Regions from separate parts of the Streptomyces sp. NPDC090445 genome, predicted to be linked through region 1. Evidence: riboswitches for the same ligand, from Rfam matches in the RefSeq annotation. Region 1 holds a riboswitch; the other holds the start of a gene.

What was found. Region 1 has a riboswitch for S-adenosylmethionine ahead of thrC (threonine synthase). Riboswitches for the same ligand answer to the same signal wherever they lie in the genome.
Region 2: it holds a riboswitch for S-adenosylmethionine, as region 1 does, so the genes downstream of both, ACIQUT_RS05535 (aminotransferase class V-fold PLP-dependent enzyme) here and thrC (threonine synthase) in region 1, are expected to answer to the same signal.

The regions. Positions count from the first base shown of each region.
Region 1 covers NZ_JBIVXV010000018.1:53,554-62,275, forward strand. Annotated here, with positions in the region: gene ACIQUT_RS27660 (phosphoribosylanthranilate isomerase) at 1-320, opposite strand, end outside; gene ACIQUT_RS27665 (GNAT family N-acetyltransferase) at 379-819, shown strand; gene ACIQUT_RS27670 (Uma2 family endonuclease) at 982-1,563, shown strand; gene ACIQUT_RS27675 (hypothetical protein) at 1,805-1,936, shown strand; gene groL (chaperonin GroEL) at 2,054-3,673, opposite strand; gene ACIQUT_RS27685 (cold-shock protein) at 4,065-4,268, opposite strand; gene ACIQUT_RS27690 (MoaD/ThiS family protein) at 4,651-4,929, opposite strand; gene thrC (threonine synthase) at 4,965-6,284, opposite strand; SAM riboswitch class I at 6,302-6,455, opposite strand; gene ACIQUT_RS27700 (glucosyl-3-phosphoglycerate synthase) at 6,652-7,602, shown strand; gene ACIQUT_RS27705 (trehalose-6-phosphate synthase) at 7,705-8,722, shown strand, end outside.
Region 2 covers NZ_JBIVXV010000002.1:178,757-187,478, reverse strand. Annotated here, with positions in the region: gene ACIQUT_RS05560 (heme-copper oxidase subunit III) at 1-462, shown strand, start outside; gene ACIQUT_RS05555 (c-type cytochrome) at 540-1,349, shown strand; gene ACIQUT_RS05550 (Rieske 2Fe-2S domain-containing protein) at 1,346-2,404, shown strand; gene ACIQUT_RS05545 (cytochrome bc complex cytochrome b subunit) at 2,401-4,026, shown strand; gene trpD (anthranilate phosphoribosyltransferase) at 4,174-5,238, shown strand; SAM riboswitch class IV at 5,329-5,445, shown strand; gene ACIQUT_RS05535 (aminotransferase class V-fold PLP-dependent enzyme) at 5,690-7,156, shown strand; gene ACIQUT_RS05530 (Lrp/AsnC family transcriptional regulator) at 7,266-7,547, opposite strand; gene ACIQUT_RS05525 (rhomboid family intramembrane serine protease) at 7,544-8,281, opposite strand; gene ACIQUT_RS05520 (hypothetical protein) at 8,397-8,636, shown strand; gene ACIQUT_RS05515 (NYN domain-containing protein) at 8,679-8,722, shown strand, end outside.

The sequences.
Region 1 (8,722 bases):
GTGGCCCGCAGCAGGGTGCGGCCCTCGGCGCGCAGGGCCCCGTAGTACTCCGGGCCCTCGTCCCCGTGCAGCTGCACGCCGCGGACCCCGCTCTCCTCCGTGAGCCGCCGGACCTCCTCCACCGGCTGGCCGCGGAACACGCCGACCGTGAGGACCCCGGCCGGGACCCGCGCTGCCAGCTCCCGCGCCTCGGCCGCGCCGATCGTACGGGGGCTGCCCGCGGCGAAGACGAAGCCGACGGCATCGGCGCCGGCGGCCACGGCCGCGTCGACGTCGTGCGCGGTCTTCAGACCGCAGATCTTCACGAAGAGGTCGCTCATGCCCCCAGTGAAACAAATTGCGGTGCCCCGGCCGGGGCGATCTTGAAGACTGGGTGCCATGACCGACACCGCGCACGGCACGCACACCCTCACCACCGGCGGCCCCGACTCCGGCCTCGACGAACGGCTCGGCAAGGAGCTGGACGCCTTCAACAAGGAGGCGGCCGGAGGGATCGCCCCCGCCGAGTTCACGGTCCGCGTGAACGACGCGGACGGCGGGCTCGTCGCCGGACTCAGCGGCTGGACCTGGGGCGACCGTGCGGGCATCGCGATGCTGTGGGTACGGGAGGACAGCCGCCGCGACGGCTGGGGCGGCAAGCTCCTGGCCGCGGCGGAGGCCGAGGCCGCGGCCCGCGGCTGCCGCACGATCATGGTGTCCTCGTTCACCTTCCAGGCACCGGCCTTCTACGCCCGCCACGGCTACGAGGAGACCACCCGCGTCCCCGGCTTCCCCGGCAACCACGAGGACGTCCACTTCCTGAAGCCCCTCCCCGCCTGAGCCACCCCACCACACCTTCCGAAGCGCCGCCCCAAGGGTGGCGCTCCGCCCGCATCCGGGCACGGGTGCGGCTCCGCCCCTGGCCCGAAGGAAACATGTGAGCCTGGGCAGCGCACGCCCAGGGCACACGCTCCCCGGATCCGGAAGGCAACGGTGACGATCATGACCGAGCGGGACGCCGCCATGCAGGGCCTGTCACAGGCGGCGTCCGAGAGTCTCCTGCACACCGTCGAGGAGACGGACACGCCGGACGGTTTCAAGGCCGAGCCGATCCGCGGGAAGATCATCGTGTCACCGTGGCCGGGGCTGCGTTCCGCGCTCTGTCTGCGTGCGCTGCGTCGGCAGCTCGGGGCCCATGCCCCGGAGGGCCACCTCGCGGAGGCCGCCCCGTTCCTGTTCCGGTTCCCGTCGGCCGGCCGCGCCTACGGGCCCTCCCTCTTCGTGGCCGACGAGGCGGTTTTTGAAGCCGATGGCCGCAGTGCGGACGGGGCCGCCCTCTCCCTGGTCGCGGAGTTCACCTCCGTCTCGACCAAGGACGCGGACTGGGCCGAGAAGCTGGAGGTGTACGGCCGCCTGGTCCCGGTCTACCTGGTCGTCGACATGCAGGACGCGGAGGTCACCTGCTTCTGCGACCCCTCGCCGCACGGCTACCGCTCCCGGCAGACGGTGTCCTTCGGCAAGCCTCTGGCCATCGGGGAGCCCTTCGGCTTCGACCTCGACACAGCCGGCCTCCGCACCCCCTGAGGTCGCCGCGAGGAAGGGGAGGCGACGTGAACCACGCCCGCTGGAAGCCGGCCCGCGAGAAGGCGGTGGCGCAGGGGTACGCCGAGCCCCCCGGAGGCGGCGGCCGGCCGGGCGGAGATCCGCCTGGCCATGGCCTTCGCCCGGGCCGTGTACGAGCGCCGCAAGGCGCTGGGACTGTCCCAGGCCGTCCCGGGCCGAGTTGGCCGAGCGGGCCGGGCTGACCCAGGCGAAGGTCTCGCGGGTGGAGGGCGCCGATGCCGTGCCGACCCTGCCGCTGCTGCGCCGTCTCGCGCACGCGCTTGACGCGTCGCCGACCATCGCGTTGGACGGGGACCGCGAGGAGGTGTCCTTCGTCGCGCGGCCCGCGGCCTGACGGCGGCGGGCGCCGGGCGCAGCCACCGGGCGGGGCGGAAACGCCCGAGGGCGGCACCCCCTCCGGATGGAGGGGGTGCCGCCCTCGGTCGAGAACAGCCGATCAGCGCGGGGCCGATCAGAAGTCCATGTCACCGCCCGGCATGCCGCCCGGAGCGGCGGCGGCCTTCTCCGGCTTGTCGGCGATGACGGCCTCGGTGGTCAGGAACAGCGCGGCGATCGACGCGGCGTTCTGCAGGGCGGAACGGGTGACCTTCGCCGGGTCGATGATGCCCTCGGCGATCATGTCGACGTACTCGCCGGTCGCGGCGTTCAGGCCGTGGCCCGGGGTCAGGTTGCGCACCTTCTCCACCACGACGCCGCCCTCAAGGCCGGCGTTGACGGAGATCTGCTTCAGCGGGGCCTCGAGGGCCAGCTTGACGGCGGCGGCACCGGTGGCCTCGTCGCCCTCCAGCTCCAGCTTCTCGAAGACCGAGGAGGCCTGCAGCAGGGCCACGCCACCACCGGCGACGATGCCCTCCTCGACGGCGGCCTTCGCGTTGCGGACGGCGTCCTCGATGCGGTGCTTGCGCTCCTTGAGCTCGACCTCGGTCGCGGCACCGGCCTTGATGACGGCCACGCCGCCGGCCAGCTTCGCGAGGCGCTCCTGCAGCTTCTCGCGGTCGTAGTCCGAGTCGGAGTTCTCGATCTCGGCGCGGATCTGGTTGACGCGACCGGCAACCTGGTCGCTGTCACCGGCACCGTCGACGATGGTGGTCTCGTCCTTGGTGATGACGACCTTGCGGGCGCGGCCCAGCAGGTCCAGGCCGGCGTTCTCCAGCTTGAGGCCGACCTCCTCGGAGATGACCGTGCCGCCCGTGAGGATGGCGATGTCGCCGAGCATGGCCTTGCGGCGGTCGCCGAAGCCCGGGGCCTTGACGGCGACGGACTTGAAGGTGCCGCGGATCTTGTTGACGACCAGGGTCGACAGGGCCTCGCCCTCGACGTCCTCGGCGATGATCAGCAGCGGCTTGCCGGACTGCATGACCTTCTCCAGCAGCGGAAGGAGGTCCTTCACGTTGCTGACCTTGGAGTTGACGATCAGGATGTACGGGTCGTCGAGCGACGCCTCCATACGCTCCATGTCGGTGGCGAAGTACGCCGAGATGTAGCCCTTGTCGAAGCGCATGCCCTCGGTGAGCTCCAGCTCCAGACCGAAGGTCTGGGACTCCTCGACGGTGATGACGCCTTCCTTGCCGACCTTGTCCATGGCCTCGGCGATCAGCTCGCCGATCTGGGTGTCGGCGGCGGAGATGGAGGCCGTGGAAGCGATCTGCTCCTTGGTCTCGACATCCTTCGCCTGCTCCAGCAGGGCGCCGGAGACGGCCTCGACGGCCTTCTCGATGCCGCGCTTGAGGGCCATCGGGTTGGCGCCGGCAGCCACGTTGCGCAGACCCTCGCGGACGAGCGCCTGGGCCAGGACGGTGGCGGTGGTCGTACCGTCGCCCGCGACGTCGTCCGTCTTCTTGGCGACTTCCTTGACCAGCTCGGCGCCGATCTTCTCGTACGGGTCCTCGAGCTCGATCTCCTTGGCGATGGAGACACCATCGTTGGTGATCGTGGGGGCGCCCCACTTCTTCTCAAGGACGACGTTGCGACCCTTGGGGCCAAGGGTGACCTTGACGGCGTCGGCGAGCTGGTTCATGCCGCGCTCGAGACCGCGCCGGGCCTCCTCGTCGAACGCAATGATCTTGGCCATCTGAAGTGGTCCTCCAGGACTGGGGTTCCCCCTGCGCCGCCAGGCGCGCGGGGAGGGTGGATTGCTCCGGACCGCGCCTGCGCCCGCGACGGACGGCCTGCGGTGCCCGGCGGTTCCTTCCCGCCGGACGCTGCGGGCCTCACCGACCCGGTCCCGTGTAGTAGCACTCTCCAGTGGAGAGTGCTAACGCCAATGATTAGCACTCGACCCCCGCGAGTGCAAGCGGCTTCGGGCATCCCGGCCACAGCGCCGGACGCCGCCGCCGGACGCCGCCGGGCGCCGGACGCCCGCCGGACGCTCCCGGGCCGGGACGCACGAAGGGCCCGCACCCCTCCTCGGGTGCGGACCCTCGCGTACGCGTCGGTGGCCGGTCGTGCCGGTCGCGCCGGTCTCAGACGGCGAGCTTGACCATGTCCGCCTGCGGGCCCTTCTGGCCCTGCGAGATCTCGAACTCGACCCGCTGACCCTCTTCAAGGGTGCGGTACCCGTCCATCTGGATGGCGCTGTAGTGGACGAACACATCCGCACCACCGTCGACCGCGATGAAGCCGTAGCCCTTCTCCGCGTTGAACCACTTGACGGTGCCCTGAGCCATGCCTAACTCCCCTATTACTGGCCCTTGCGCAGGACCGCACTTCGCGATCCCGGGTCAGAACTTGCGCCGGAACGCCTCGACCGCGGCTGAATGTATCCGCACCGGTGCTGTCTGCAACAGGTCAATCCGACGAGAATTCCGGTCACACCGAAAACGCGAAATAGGCCGAAAATTGGCCATATTCCCGGGCAACTCGGACCCGGCATATCGCGCCAAAGCCCCATACCGCGCACGCACATTGACTCAATGTCACCCCTCGGCGGGCCCGTTCATATGCGGCGGGCAAGAACGACGGAGGGGGCTTCCCCAACTCTACCGCGCCCAACCAAGCAGAATTACCCCCTCCGCTTAATGCCGGAGGGAGTAATTCGTGTACGACGAATCAGCAGCCGCCGGCGACGGCCGGGATGATCGAGACGCCCGCACCGTCCGGAGTCGCCGCCTGCAGGCCGCCCTCGAAGCGCACGTCGTCGTCGTTGACGTAGACGTTCACGAAGCGGCGCAGCTTGCCCTGGTCGTCCAGGACGCGCGCGGCGATGCCGGGGTGGTTCTGCTCCAGCGACGCGATGACCTCGGCGAGGGTCGCGCCCTCGGCCGGGACCTCGGCCTGACCGCCGGTGTAGGTGCGCAGGATGGTGGGGATGCGGACGTTGACGCTCATGGCGCTACTGCCTTTCCGGTAGAGCGGGGGGATGGTCAGGCCAGGCCGGCGGCGCGGAACGCGTCCAGGCTCGGGCGGATGGTGGCGGTCTGCCCGCTGTCCGCGGCCACCGCCTCCAGGGTCTTCAGGCCGTCACCGGTGTTGAGGACGACGGTGGTCAGCGCGGGGTCGAGCTGCCCGTTCTCGATGAGCTTCCTCGTCACGCCGACGGTCACGCCGCCCGCGGTCTCCGCGAAGATGCCCTCGGTCCGGGCCAGGATCTTGATGGCCTCGACGACCTGCTCGTCCGTCACGTCCTCGACGTAACCGCCGGTGCGGCGCGCGATGTCCAGCACGTAGGGGCCGTCGGCCGGGTTGCCGATGGCGAGGGACTTGGCGATCGTGTTCGGCTTCTGCGGGCGGACCACGTCGTGGCCCGCCTTGAAGGCGGTCGACACCGGGGAGCAGCCCTCGGCCTGCGCGCCGAAGATCTTGTACGGCTTGTCCTCGACGAGGCCGAGCCTGATCAGCTCCTGCAGGCCCTTGTCGATCTTCGTCAGCTGGGAGCCGGAGGCGATCGGGATGACGATCTGGTCGGGCAGCCGCCAGCCGAGCTGCTCGCAGATCTCGTAGGCGAGTGTCTTGGAGCCCTCGCCGTAGTACGGGCGCAGGTTCACGTTGACGAAGCCCCAGCCCTCGCCCAGCGGGTCGCCGATGAGCTCCGAGCAGAAGCGGTTCACGTCGTCGTAGTTGCCCTCGATGCCGACCAGGTCGCCGCCGTACACGCCGGCCATGACGACCTTGCCCTGCTCCAGGTCGTGCGGGATGAACACGCAGGAGCGGAAGCCGGCCCGGGCGGCCGCGGCGCCGACGGCGCCGGCCAGGTTGCCGGTGGAGGAGCAGGAGAGCGTGGTGAAGCCGAAGGCGCGGGCGGCTTCGACGGCGATCGCGACGACGCGGTCCTTGAAGGAGTGCGTCGGGTTGCCGGAGTCGTCCTTGACGTACAGCTTGCCGGTGACGCCGAGCTCCTTGGCCAGGTTCTCGGCGTCGACGAGCTGGGTGAAGCCCGGGTTCAGGCTGGGCTTGCCGGCCACGTCGGCGGGGACGGGCAGCAGCGGCGCGTACCGCCAGATGTTGTTCGGACCGGCCTCGATCGCGGCGCGCAGGGCCTCGACGTCTTCGGATGACCCAGTGCCGACCGGGAGCTCGTACGCGACCTCCAGCGGGCCGAAACACTCGACGCAGGCGAAGATCGGACCGAGCTCGAAACGGGTGCCGCACTCACGACACGACAGGGCCGAGGCGGGTCCGAGGTCGACGGCGGGCGCACCGGCGGAGGGTACGGCGGCAGGGGTGGCAACGGTCTGTGCAGCCATGATGGCGAGGCCCTTTCTCCTCATCTTCCCCATGGCGCATTTCGCCATGAGACGGAATTGGCACCTTCCCTAGCCGGGGACCTCGCTGCTGCTGCACGCAGTCGCGGGAAACCGACTGGAGGGTTGCCGGGGCTTCAACGGGCCGTGTCCCTCTGCCCCTCTGGATGAGCGGTATGGCGCCGATCCGCGCGCTCGTGGCGCGCCGACGCGTTTGTCCGCGGGACCCCCGGCATGCGGCGGTCCATCGCGTTGTTCAAGACTGTAACCGAAGGATCGGGCAGTTGAGACGGCTGTCCGATGCGCGAGATGGATCGCTTTTCGGCCGGAACAGCCGGGCAAGCAGCCGAGAAAACAGGGAGTGCCGAACGTGCTGGAAGAGGTGGAGCGCTGGCTTGCGGACCGCTCCTGGTCCGTTGCCGACCGACCGCTCGACCAGCTCCTCGCCGCGAAACGGGCGTCGGGAACCACGGTCAGCGTCGTCCTGCCCGCGCTCGACGAGGAGGCGACGGTCGGCGCGATCGTCGAGGTCATCCGGCGCGATCTCATCGAACGGCCGGCCTTCCCGCTCGTCGACGAACTGGTGGTCGTCGACTCCGGCTCCACCGACCGGACCGCCGAGGTCGCGGCCAAGGCCGGCGCCCGCGTCGTCCACCGCGACGGGATCCTGCCCCGCATCCCGGCCGTGCCCGGCAAGGGCGAGGTGCTGTGGCGCTCCCTGCTCGCCACCACCGGCGACATCGTCTGCTTCGTCGACGCCGACCTGCGGGACTTCTCGGCCGCCTTCGTCACCGGGATCGTCGGCCCGCTGCTGACCGAGCCGGACGTGCAGTTCGTCAAGGCCATGTACGACCGCCCGCTCGGCGACGCCCCCGGACAGGGCGGCCGGGTCACCGAGCTCGTCGCCCGGCCCCTGCTCAACCTGCACTGGCCGCAGCTCGCCGGCTTCGTCCAGCCGCTGGGCGGCGAGTACGCCGTCCGCCGCTCGCTGCTGGAGCGGCTGCCCTTCCCCGTCGGCTACGGCGTCGAGCTGGGCCTGCTGGTCGACGCCCTGCACACGGTCGGGCTGGACGCCCTCGCCCAGGTGGACGTCGGCGTACGGCTCCACCGCCACCAGGACGGGCAGGCGCTCGGCCGGATGGCCGCGGCGATCTACCGGACGGCGCAGCTGCGACTGTCGCGCGGGCACCTCGTCCGGCCCGTGCTGACGCAGTTCGAGCGCGGGCCGGAGGGGTTCGAGCCGCGCACGCATGCCGTGGACACCGAGGAGCGGCCGCCGATGGCGGAGATCGAGGAGTACGCGGTCCGGCGCGTCGCATGACGGTGCCAGGGCCGCGCCAAGGCCGTGTCAGGGGCGCGTCAGGGGCACGCCGGGGGTGAGAACGGACGTTTGAGGCGGGGCGGGCCGGGCTAGGTTCGCCGCATGGCTTCCCACGTTCTCGTCGCAGCCAACCGCGGTCCGCTCTCCTACGCCCTCGAAGCCGACGGCACCCTCGGCGCCCGGCGCGGCGGGGGCGGCCTCGTCTCCGGCCTGTCCGCCGCGCTCGCCGAGCAGCCCGACGCCCTGTGGATCTGCGCCGCCCTGTCGGACGCCGACCGGGAGGCCGTCCGCCGCGGCATCGCCGAACCCGGCGTGCGCATGCTGGACATCGACCCGGCCGTGTACGACGCCGCCTACAACGGCATCGCGAACTCGGTGCTCTGGTTCACCCACCACCACCTGTACGACATCCCGCGCACCCCCGTCTTCGACGCGGCCTTCCGCCGGCAGTGGGAGTCGTACACCGCCTACAACCGGGCCTTCGCGCGGGCCCTGGCCGAGGAGGCGACCCAGGACGCCTGCGTGCTCGTCCAGGATTACCACCTGGCACTCGTGCCCGGGCTGCTGCGCGAGCTGCGGCCCGACCTGCGGATCGCCCACTTCACCCACACCCCCTGGGCGTCGTGGGAGTTCCTCGCCATGCTCCCCGACGGCATCCGGCGGGAGCTGCTGTGGGGCATGCTCGGGGCGGACCTGCTCGGCTTCCACACCTGGGCCTGGGCGCACGCCTTCCTCGACTGCGCCCGCCTCGACGACGAGCGGGGCACCGCCGAGCCGCTCGTCCCCGCGGAGGCGGACGGCGCACGGTACGTCCGCAAGGCCATGCTCGGGCCCGTACGGCACCGGCGCACCGACGTCGCCGTGTACCCGCTCGGCGTGGACGGCGACGAGCTGCGCCGGCTCGCCCACCGGCCGGAGGTCGACGACCGGCTGGCCGGGCTGCGCGCCGAGATCGGGGACCGCAGGACCATCGCCCGCGTGGACCGGACCGAGCTGTCGAAGAACATCGTGCGCGGGCTGCTCGCCTACCGGGAGCTGCTCACCGCCCACCCGGAGTGGCGCGGCCGGGTCGTCCACCTGGCCTCCGCGTACCCCTCCCGGCAGGACCTGGAGGTCTACC
Region 2 (8,722 bases), on a different contig from region 1:
ACGGGTACCGAGTACTGGACAGAGCAGGCTTCGGCCCTGAATCTGCCCTTCTCGGCAACGAACACCACGATCCTGGTGCTCTCTTCTCTCACGTGCCAGCTCGGCGTCTTCGCCGCGGAGCGCGGTGACGTGAAGAAGCTCCGTACGTGGTTCATCATCACGTTCGTCATGGGCGCGATCTTCATCGGCGGCCAGGTGTTCGAGTACACCGAGCTGGTCAAGCACGAGGGCATGTCGCTCTCGTCCGGCCCGTACGGCTCGGTCTTCTACCTGACCACCGGCTTCCACGGCCTGCACGTGACGGGCGGTCTCATCGCCTTCCTGCTGGTCCTCGGCCGGACGTACGCCGCGAAGAGGTTCACCCACGAACAGGCCACGTCGGCCATCGTCGTGTCCTACTACTGGCACTTCGTCGATGTCGTCTGGATCGGCCTCTTCGCGACGATCTACCTGATCAAGTAGCGAGCACGTCACCGGGCCGGACCCGGCACCGACATCCAGAAACACCGACGCAGAAGATCCTGACACCGGGGTAATCCGTGAAAAAGCTCTCCGCACGACGACGCCATCCGCTGGCGGCGGTCGTCGTTCTACTCCTCGCGCTGGCGGCCACTGGGGGGCTGTACGCCGCCTTCGCCCCTGCGGGCAAGGCGCAGGCCGATGAAACCGCCCAGTCCCTCGCCATCGAGGAGGGCAAGAAGCTCTACGCCGTGGGTTGCGCAAGCTGCCACGGAACCGGCGGTCAGGGAACCACTGACGGCCCCAGCCTGGTCGGCGTCGGCTCCGCGGCCGTCGACTTCCAGGTGAGCACGGGCCGTATGCCCGCCCAGCAGCCCGGCGCCCAGGTGCCGAAGAAGCCCACCATCTACACCCAGGCGCAGATCGACCAGCTGGCGGCGTACATCGCCTCCCTCGGCGCCGGTCCGATCACGCCGACCGCGAAGCAGTACGACCCGGCCGGCGCCGACGTCGCGAAGGGTGGCGAGCTGTTCCGCAACAACTGCGCGCAGTGCCACAACTTCACCGGCGAGGGCGGCGCGCTGACCGACGGCAAGTACGCCCCGAACCTCGAGGACGTCTCGCCGAAGCACATCTACGAGGCCATGCTCACCGGCCCGCAGAACATGCCCTCCTTCCCCGACACGACGATGCCGGAGAAGCAGAAGAAGGACATCATCGCGTACCTCCAGAACGTGAACGGCGAGAAGTCGGTCAACCCCGGCGGCCTGAAGCTCGGCGGCCTCGGCCCCGTCTCGGAGGGCCTGTTCGGCTGGATCTTCGGTCTGGGTGCGCTGATCGCTGTCGCCGTCTGGGTCGCGGCCCACACCGCTAAGGCCAAGAAGTCATGAGTAGCCAAGACATTCCCGAAGAAAAGCACCTGCCGAGCGAGCAGGGCGACGAGCAGCACGCCGGTGTGGCGGTCGCGGAAGACCCGTTCGCCGACCCGGGCCTGCCGGTTCACAAGCCGCGCATCCAGGACATCGACGAGCGGGCCGCGAGGCGCTCCGAGCGCACCGTGGCGATGCTGTTCACGGTGTCGATGCTGGCCACCGTCGCGTTCATCGTGGCGTACGTGGTCATCCCGGTCGACAAGATCGTGTTCATCTTCCCCCTCGGGAAGATCAGCGCGCTCAACTTCGCCCTGGGCATGAGCCTGGGCGCGGCCCTCTTCTGCATCGGCGCCGGTGCGGTCCACTGGGCCCGCACCCTGATGTCCGACGTGGAGGTCGCCGACGACCGCCACGAGATCGCGGCCTCGCCCGAGGTCAAGGCGAAGGTCATGCAGGACTTCGCCGACGGCGCGAACGAGTCGGGCATCGCCCGCCGTCCGCTGCTGCGCAACACGATGCTCGGCGCGCTGGCCATGCTGCCGCTGTCCGCCGTCGTGATCATGCGCGACCTGGGCCCGCTGCCCGAGGACAAGCTGCGCCACACCCTGTGGGCCAAGGGCAAGCTGCTCATCAACCAGAACACGTTCGAGCCGCTGCGTCCCGAGGACGTCCCGGTCGGTTCGCTCACCTTCGTCATGCCCGAGGGCCTGGAGGAGGACGCGCACGACTTCAACAACGAGATCGCCAAGGCCGCCTTGATGATCGTCCGCATTCAGCCGGAGGACATCAAGGACAAGCAGGAACTCGAGTGGTCCCACGACGGCATCGTCGCCTACTCGAAGATCTGCACCCACGTCGGCTGCCCGATCAGCCTGTACGAGCAGCAGACGCACCACGTGCTCTGCCCGTGCCACCAGTCCACCTTCGACCTCTCCGACGGCGGTCGCGTCGTCTTCGGACCCGCCGGCCACGCGCTTCCGCAGCTGCGGATCGGCGTGAACCGCGAAGGCTTCCTTGAGGCGCTCGGCGACTTCGAAGAGCCCGTCGGTCCTGCATTCTGGGAGCGCGGATGAGTACCGCCACTGACACACAGCGCAAGGCGCCCGCCGGCGAGCGCGTGGCTGACTGGGCGGACGGCCGCCTGGGCATCTACAGCCTCGCCAAGGCGAACATGCGCAAGATCTTCCCGGACCACTGGTCCTTCATGCTGGGTGAGGTCTGCCTCTACAGCTTCATCATCATCATCCTCACGGGTGTGTACCTGACGCTGTTCTTCCACCCGAGCATGAACGAGGTCGTGTACCACGGCTCGTACGTGCCGATGCAGGGCGTCCGGATGTCCGAGGCGTTCGCCTCGACGCTGGAGATCAGCTTCGACGTCCGCGGTGGCCTGCTCATCCGGCAGATCCACCACTGGGCCGCGCTGATCTTCGTCGCCGGCATGGTCGTGCACATGATGCGCGTCTTCTTCACCGGCGCGTTCCGCAAGCCGCGTGAGGTCAACTGGGTCTTCGGCTTCCTGCTGCTGGTCCTCGGCATGTTCACCGGCTTCACCGGTTACTCCCTGCCGGACGACCTGCTCTCGGGCACCGGTGTCCGCTTCATGGAGGGCGCGATCCTGTCCGTGCCGGTCGTCGGCACGTACATCTCGTTCTTCCTCTTCGGCGGCGAGTTCCCCGGCGGCGACTTCGTCGCCCGGTTCTACTCGATCCACATCCTGCTGCTGCCCGGCATCATGATGGGCCTGCTGGTCGCCCACCTGATCCTGGTCTTCTACCACAAGCACACCCAGTTCGCGGGTCCCGGCAAGACGAACAACAACGTCGTCGGCATGCCGCTGCTGCCGGTCTACATGGCCAAGGCCGGAGGCTTCTTCTTCCTGGTCTTCGGTGTCATCGCGGCCATCGCGGCGATCGCCTCGATCAACCCGATCTGGGCGCTCGGCCCGTACCGCCCGGACCACGTGTCCACCGGTGCGCAGCCCGACTGGTACATGGGTATGCCGGAAGGCCTGATCCGTGCCATGCCCGGCTGGGAGATCAACCTGTGGGGCCACACGCTCGTCCTGGGCGTGTTCATCCCGCTGGTGCTCTTCCCGCTGGTCCTCGGCGCGATCGCGGTGTGGCCGTTCATCGAGTCCTGGGTCACCGGCGACAAGCGCGAGCACCACATCCTGGACCGCCCGCGCAACGCCCCGACCCGCACGGCCTTCGGTGTCGCCTGGATCGCGGAGTACATCGTGCTCCTCATCGGCGGCGGCAACGACATGTTCGCGCAGTACTTCCACCTCTCGATCAACAACATCACCTGGTTCGTGCGGATCGGCTTCTTCGCCGTCCCGGTGATCGCGTTCATCATCACCAAGCGCATCTGCCTCGGCCTGCAGCGCCGGGACCACGACAAGGTGCTGCACGGTCGCGAGACCGGCGTCATCAAGCGGCTCCCGCACGGTGAGTTCATCGAGGTCCACGAGACCCTCGACCAGGCCAAGCTGCACACGCTCACCGCGCACGAGCAGTACAAGCCGCGGGAGATCGGCCCGACGGTCGACGAGAACGGCGTCGAGCGCAAGGTCAAGATGGCGGAGAAGCTCCGCGCCAAGCTCAGCCAGGGCATGTACGGCGAAGGCAACCAGATTCCGAAGCCCACGGTGGAGGAGTTCAAGGAGATCCAGAGCGGCCACGGCCACCACTGATCCCGCGTGAGGGTCTGATTTCGGTCAGTCCCGGTGTCGCCCACGGCAAGAGCCCCGTCCAGCGTCTGGACGGGGCTCTTCGCCGTCTGCCCGGCCTGGATAGGCTGAAGGCCTTCCCATTCGACTGTGGACCCTCAGGAGCGGACCATGAACGTTGTGACCCCGGCAGGCGGCGACAGCGTGGCGGACCGGTCCTGGCCGGCCGTACTGGAAGCGCTGCTCTCGGGCCGGGACCTGCACGCCGACGACACGGCGTGGGCCATGGACCGGATCATGCGCGGCGAGGCCACCGACGCCCAGATCGCCGGCTTCGTGGTCGCCCTGCGGGCCAAGGGGGAGACGGTCGCAGAGATCAACGGCCTGGTGCGGGCCATGTACGGGCACGCCAACCTGATCGAGGTGCCCGGCCGGACCGTGGACATCGTCGGCACCGGCGGCGACGGCGCCAAGACCGTGAACATCTCGACCATGTCCTCCATCGTGGTCGCCGGCACCGGCGCCAAGGTGGTCAAGCACGGCAACCGGGCCGCGTCCTCGGCGAGCGGGGCCTCCGACGTGCTGGAGAAGCTCGGCGTCAACCTCGACCTGACCCCGGCCGGGGTGGTCCGGGTGGCCGAGGAGGCCGGCATCACCTTCTGCTTCGCCGTGAAGTTCCACCCCGCGCTGCGGCACGTGGCCCCGGCCCGCCGCGAGCTCGGCATCCGCACCACCTTCAACATCCTCGGCCCGCTGACCAACCCGGCACGGGTCCGGGCGCAGGCCACCGGCGTCGCCGACCCCCGGATGGCGCCCATCGTCGCGGGCGTGCTGGCGGAGCGCGGCTCCTCGGCCCTGGTGTTCCGCGGGGACGACGGCCTGGACGAACTGACCACCACCGCCACCTCCCGGGTCTGGTGGGTGCGCGACGGGCGGGTGCAGGAGCAGGCTTTCGACCCGCGCGACGTGGGCATCGGCCTGGTGGACGTCAAGGAGCTGGCGGGCGCCGACGCCTCGTACAACGCGGACGTCGCCCGGCGGCTGCTGGCCGGGGAGACCGGCCCGGTGCGGGACGCGGTGCTGCTGAACTCGGCGGCCGCCCTGGTCGCCGTGGACCCGGGCAGCGGCTCCCTGGAGGAGCAGATCCGGGCGGGCATCGAGCGGGCCGCGGAAGCCATCGACTCGGGTGCGGCACGGGCCGCCCTGGAGCGGTGGGTGGCCGCCAGCAACGCCTGACCTGACTGATCGTTTTCGGCCATGGCCCCGGTCCGGCATACGGACCGGGGTCTTGTGCGTGCGGCATCCTGTGGCAGGATGACTGACCAAGGTCACGAGTGACAGCGTTTTGGCCCCGGCTTGCTGTCCGGCAACCCTCCTTCCGTGGCGGGGTGCCCCGGGTGATGACCAGGCCGCGGGCAGCGAGGTCCGCGGCAAGCGCGGATCCCTCGACACCAGGGGTCCTGGTCTTCGAGGAGCTTTTTTCCGTGAGCAAGCGAATGCGATAGGGCGGCTCCGCCCCTTCTCCACCCCTCGGACCAGGCCCCTTCCCCGTGCGTACCCGGACACCCCCGTACGCCCCCGGCCCGTGCTCCGAGGCATTTCCCCGTCCCCCGGCCGGCCGCAGCGCCGTACCCGCAGACGGGTGACATCCGAAGCCGATTCCGCCTGCCCGCCGGGAGATACCGCCATGTCCGCATTCCTGAACGCCGCCACCGTCGCCACCGCTGTCGCCGCCCCCGCCCCCGCCCCCGTCGCCACTGCCTCTGCCTCTGCCTCTGCCGCCTCTGCTGTCTCTGCCGCCTGTGCGGCCGATGCCGACGGCGCCGCCTGTGCCGGGCCGCTCCCGGTCCTCGGCCGGGACGTCACCGTGCCGCTCGTCACCGGCGGCGAGGTCACCTACGCGGCCCTCGACTACGCCGCCAGCGCCCCCGCCCTCCAGCGCGTCTGGGACGACGTGGCCGCGTACGCCCCCTACTACGGCAGCGTGCACCGCGGGGCGGGCCACCTCTCGCAGCTCTCCACCGACCTCTTCGAGCAGAGCCGGGCCGCGGTCGCCGCGTTCCTGGACTGCCGCCCCTCCGACCAGGTGGTCTTCACCCGGTCCACCACCGACTCCCTCAACCTGCTCGCCGCCGCCCTCCCCGCCGACTGCCGGGTCTTCGTCTTCGAGACCGAGCACCACGCCTCGCTGCTGCCGTGGGACGGCGCGCAGGTCACGTACCTCGACGCGCCGCGCACGCCGGACGAGGCCGTGGCCACCCTGGAGCGGGCCCTGGCCGAACGGGACCCCCACGGCGCGGCGCTGGTCTGCGTGACCGGGGCCTCCAACGTCACCGGTGAACTGTGGCCGGTGAAGGAGCTCGCCGCCGCCGCGCACGCCCACGGCGCCCGGATCGTCCTCGACGCCGCCCAGCTGGCCCCGCACCACCCCGTCTCCGTCCGGGACCTCGACGTGGACTGGGTGGCCTTCTCCGGGCACAAGCTGTACGCGCCCTTCGGCTCCGGCGTGCTGGCCGGGCGGGCCGACTGGCTGCAGCAGGCGAAGCCGTACCTGGCCGGCGGCGGCGCCTCGCGGACCGTCGCCCGCCGCGAGGACGGCGGCGTCGACGTCGAGTGGCACACCACGGCCGCCCGCCACGAGGCCGGATCCCCCAACGTCATCGGCGTGTACGCCATCGCCTCCGCCTGCCGCGCCCTGACCGAGGCGGGCTTCGACCGGCTCGTCGCCCGCGAGCACGAGCTGACCGCACAGGTCCGCGCGGGCCTCGCCGGCATCCCGGAGGTCCGGATCCTCTCCCTGTTCGGGGACGACGCCCCGCGCGTCGGCGTCCTCTCCTTCGTGGTGGAAGGCTGGAACAGCTCCCACTTCGCCGCCGCCCTGTCGGCCGAGTACGGCATCGGGGTCCGCGACGGCCTGTTCTGCGCCCACCCGCTGGTGCGCACCCTGCTCGGCAGCGCCCCGCAGGAGCCCGGCGCGTGCGGGGCCCCGGAGGCGCCGGGAGAGAGGTCGCTGAACGCGATCCGGGTGAGCTTCGGCGCCGGGACCCCCGACGAGCACGTGGAGCGGTTCGTCCGCGCGGTCCGGGAGCTCGTCACCGAGGGCGCGCAGTGGCAGTACCGCACGCAGGAGGGCCGCTGCGTCCCGGCCGTATGACCGGCGCCGGGCCCGGCTGCTGAGCGGCCGCGCCCCGCACGGGCACGGGGAACTGCGCGATCAGCTCCCACCGGCCCGCGGTGTCATGACCGGGCTCCCCGCGGAGCGCTCAGGCGTCCAGGCCGATGGCGAAGGCGGCTTCCAGGTCGTGCTGGGAGTAGGTGCGGAACGCCACGTGGGTGTCCGTCGCCTCCACGCCGGGGATCTTGCTGATGCGGCCCGGGATGATGTCCGCCAGGTCGTCGTGGCGGTTCACGCGCACCAGGGCGATGAGGTCGTACGTCCCCGTGACGGAGTAGACCTCGCTGACGCTCTCCAGCGCGGCGATGGACTCGGCGATCTCGGGGATGCGGTCCACGCTGGTCTTGATGAGCACGATCGCGGTGATCATGGCTGGCTGTCTCCCTCGGTGGCCGTCGCTGGTCGCCTCACTCTAGTCGCACGCCGGTAGCGCACCCATGCGTGGACGAAGCCGAGGGAGAAGCCCACCAGGTGCGCCAGGTACGCCACCCCGGGGCCGCTCCCCGCCCGGTGCGCCGCCACCCACTGCAGGCCGAACCAGAACAGCAGCACGAGCCACGCGGGGAACCGCAGCGGCAGGAAGAACAGGAACGGGAACAGGCTCGTCACCCGGGCCCGCGGGAACAGGTACAGGAACGCGCCCAGTACCGCCGAGATCGCGCCGGACGCCCCGACGAGCGTCTCCCCGGAGGAGGCGTTGGCCGCCGCGTACGCCGCCAGCGCCAGGTAGCCCGTGCAGACGTAGAAGCAGAGGAAGGCGGCGCGGCCCATCCGCTCCTCCGCCATCGCCCCGAAGACGTGGAGGAAGAGGAGGTTGCCGAGCAGGTGCAGCCAGCTGCCGTGGACGAACAGGGCGGTCAGCGGCGTCAGCAGCGCCCGCGCGGACCCGCCGAAGAGCTCGGCCGGGACCACCCCCCAGTGCCGGAAGTGCGCGGTCCCCGTCTCCAGCAGCCGCTCGCCGGTTCCGTACGCCGGGTTCAGGCCGGAGGCCGGACCGAGCAGGAACACCGCGCAGCAGGCGGCGATCAGCGCGTGGGTGACCACCGGCCCCCGGGCGGCCTCGCGCACGGCCGCCCGCCACTTTACGATCATGCGATTGAGCATGACCCGACCGGCCCCTTCCCACGCCTCGGCAGGCCGTAGGGTTACGTGCTGCGGACCGCCGATTCCTGCAGACGGCGGCTTTAATTGAAAGAGCTACGAAGGAGAGTGCGGCCTGATGACGGTTCCCCTGCCGACCGACAGCACCCGGTGGCGCTGCACCCTGTGCGGCAACCTCACGCGTTTCGACGTCACTCGTTCGTCGAAGGTCGTGGAGTACGTCCACCTGGATCTTGCCGGGGAGCCCAAGGTCGAGGAGCGTGAGGTGGTCAGTGAGACCATCGAGTCGGTCCGCTGCCGCTGGTGCAACGCGGTGGACCGGATCGAACTTGTGGACAGGCCGGGCGCGGACTCCTGACGGAGCCGCGCCCCACCGAGAAGAACACGGTAGGGGTGACGGATTGTGGAGCCAGGAAGCGGCGCTGACCCGGCCGATGCGGCCGT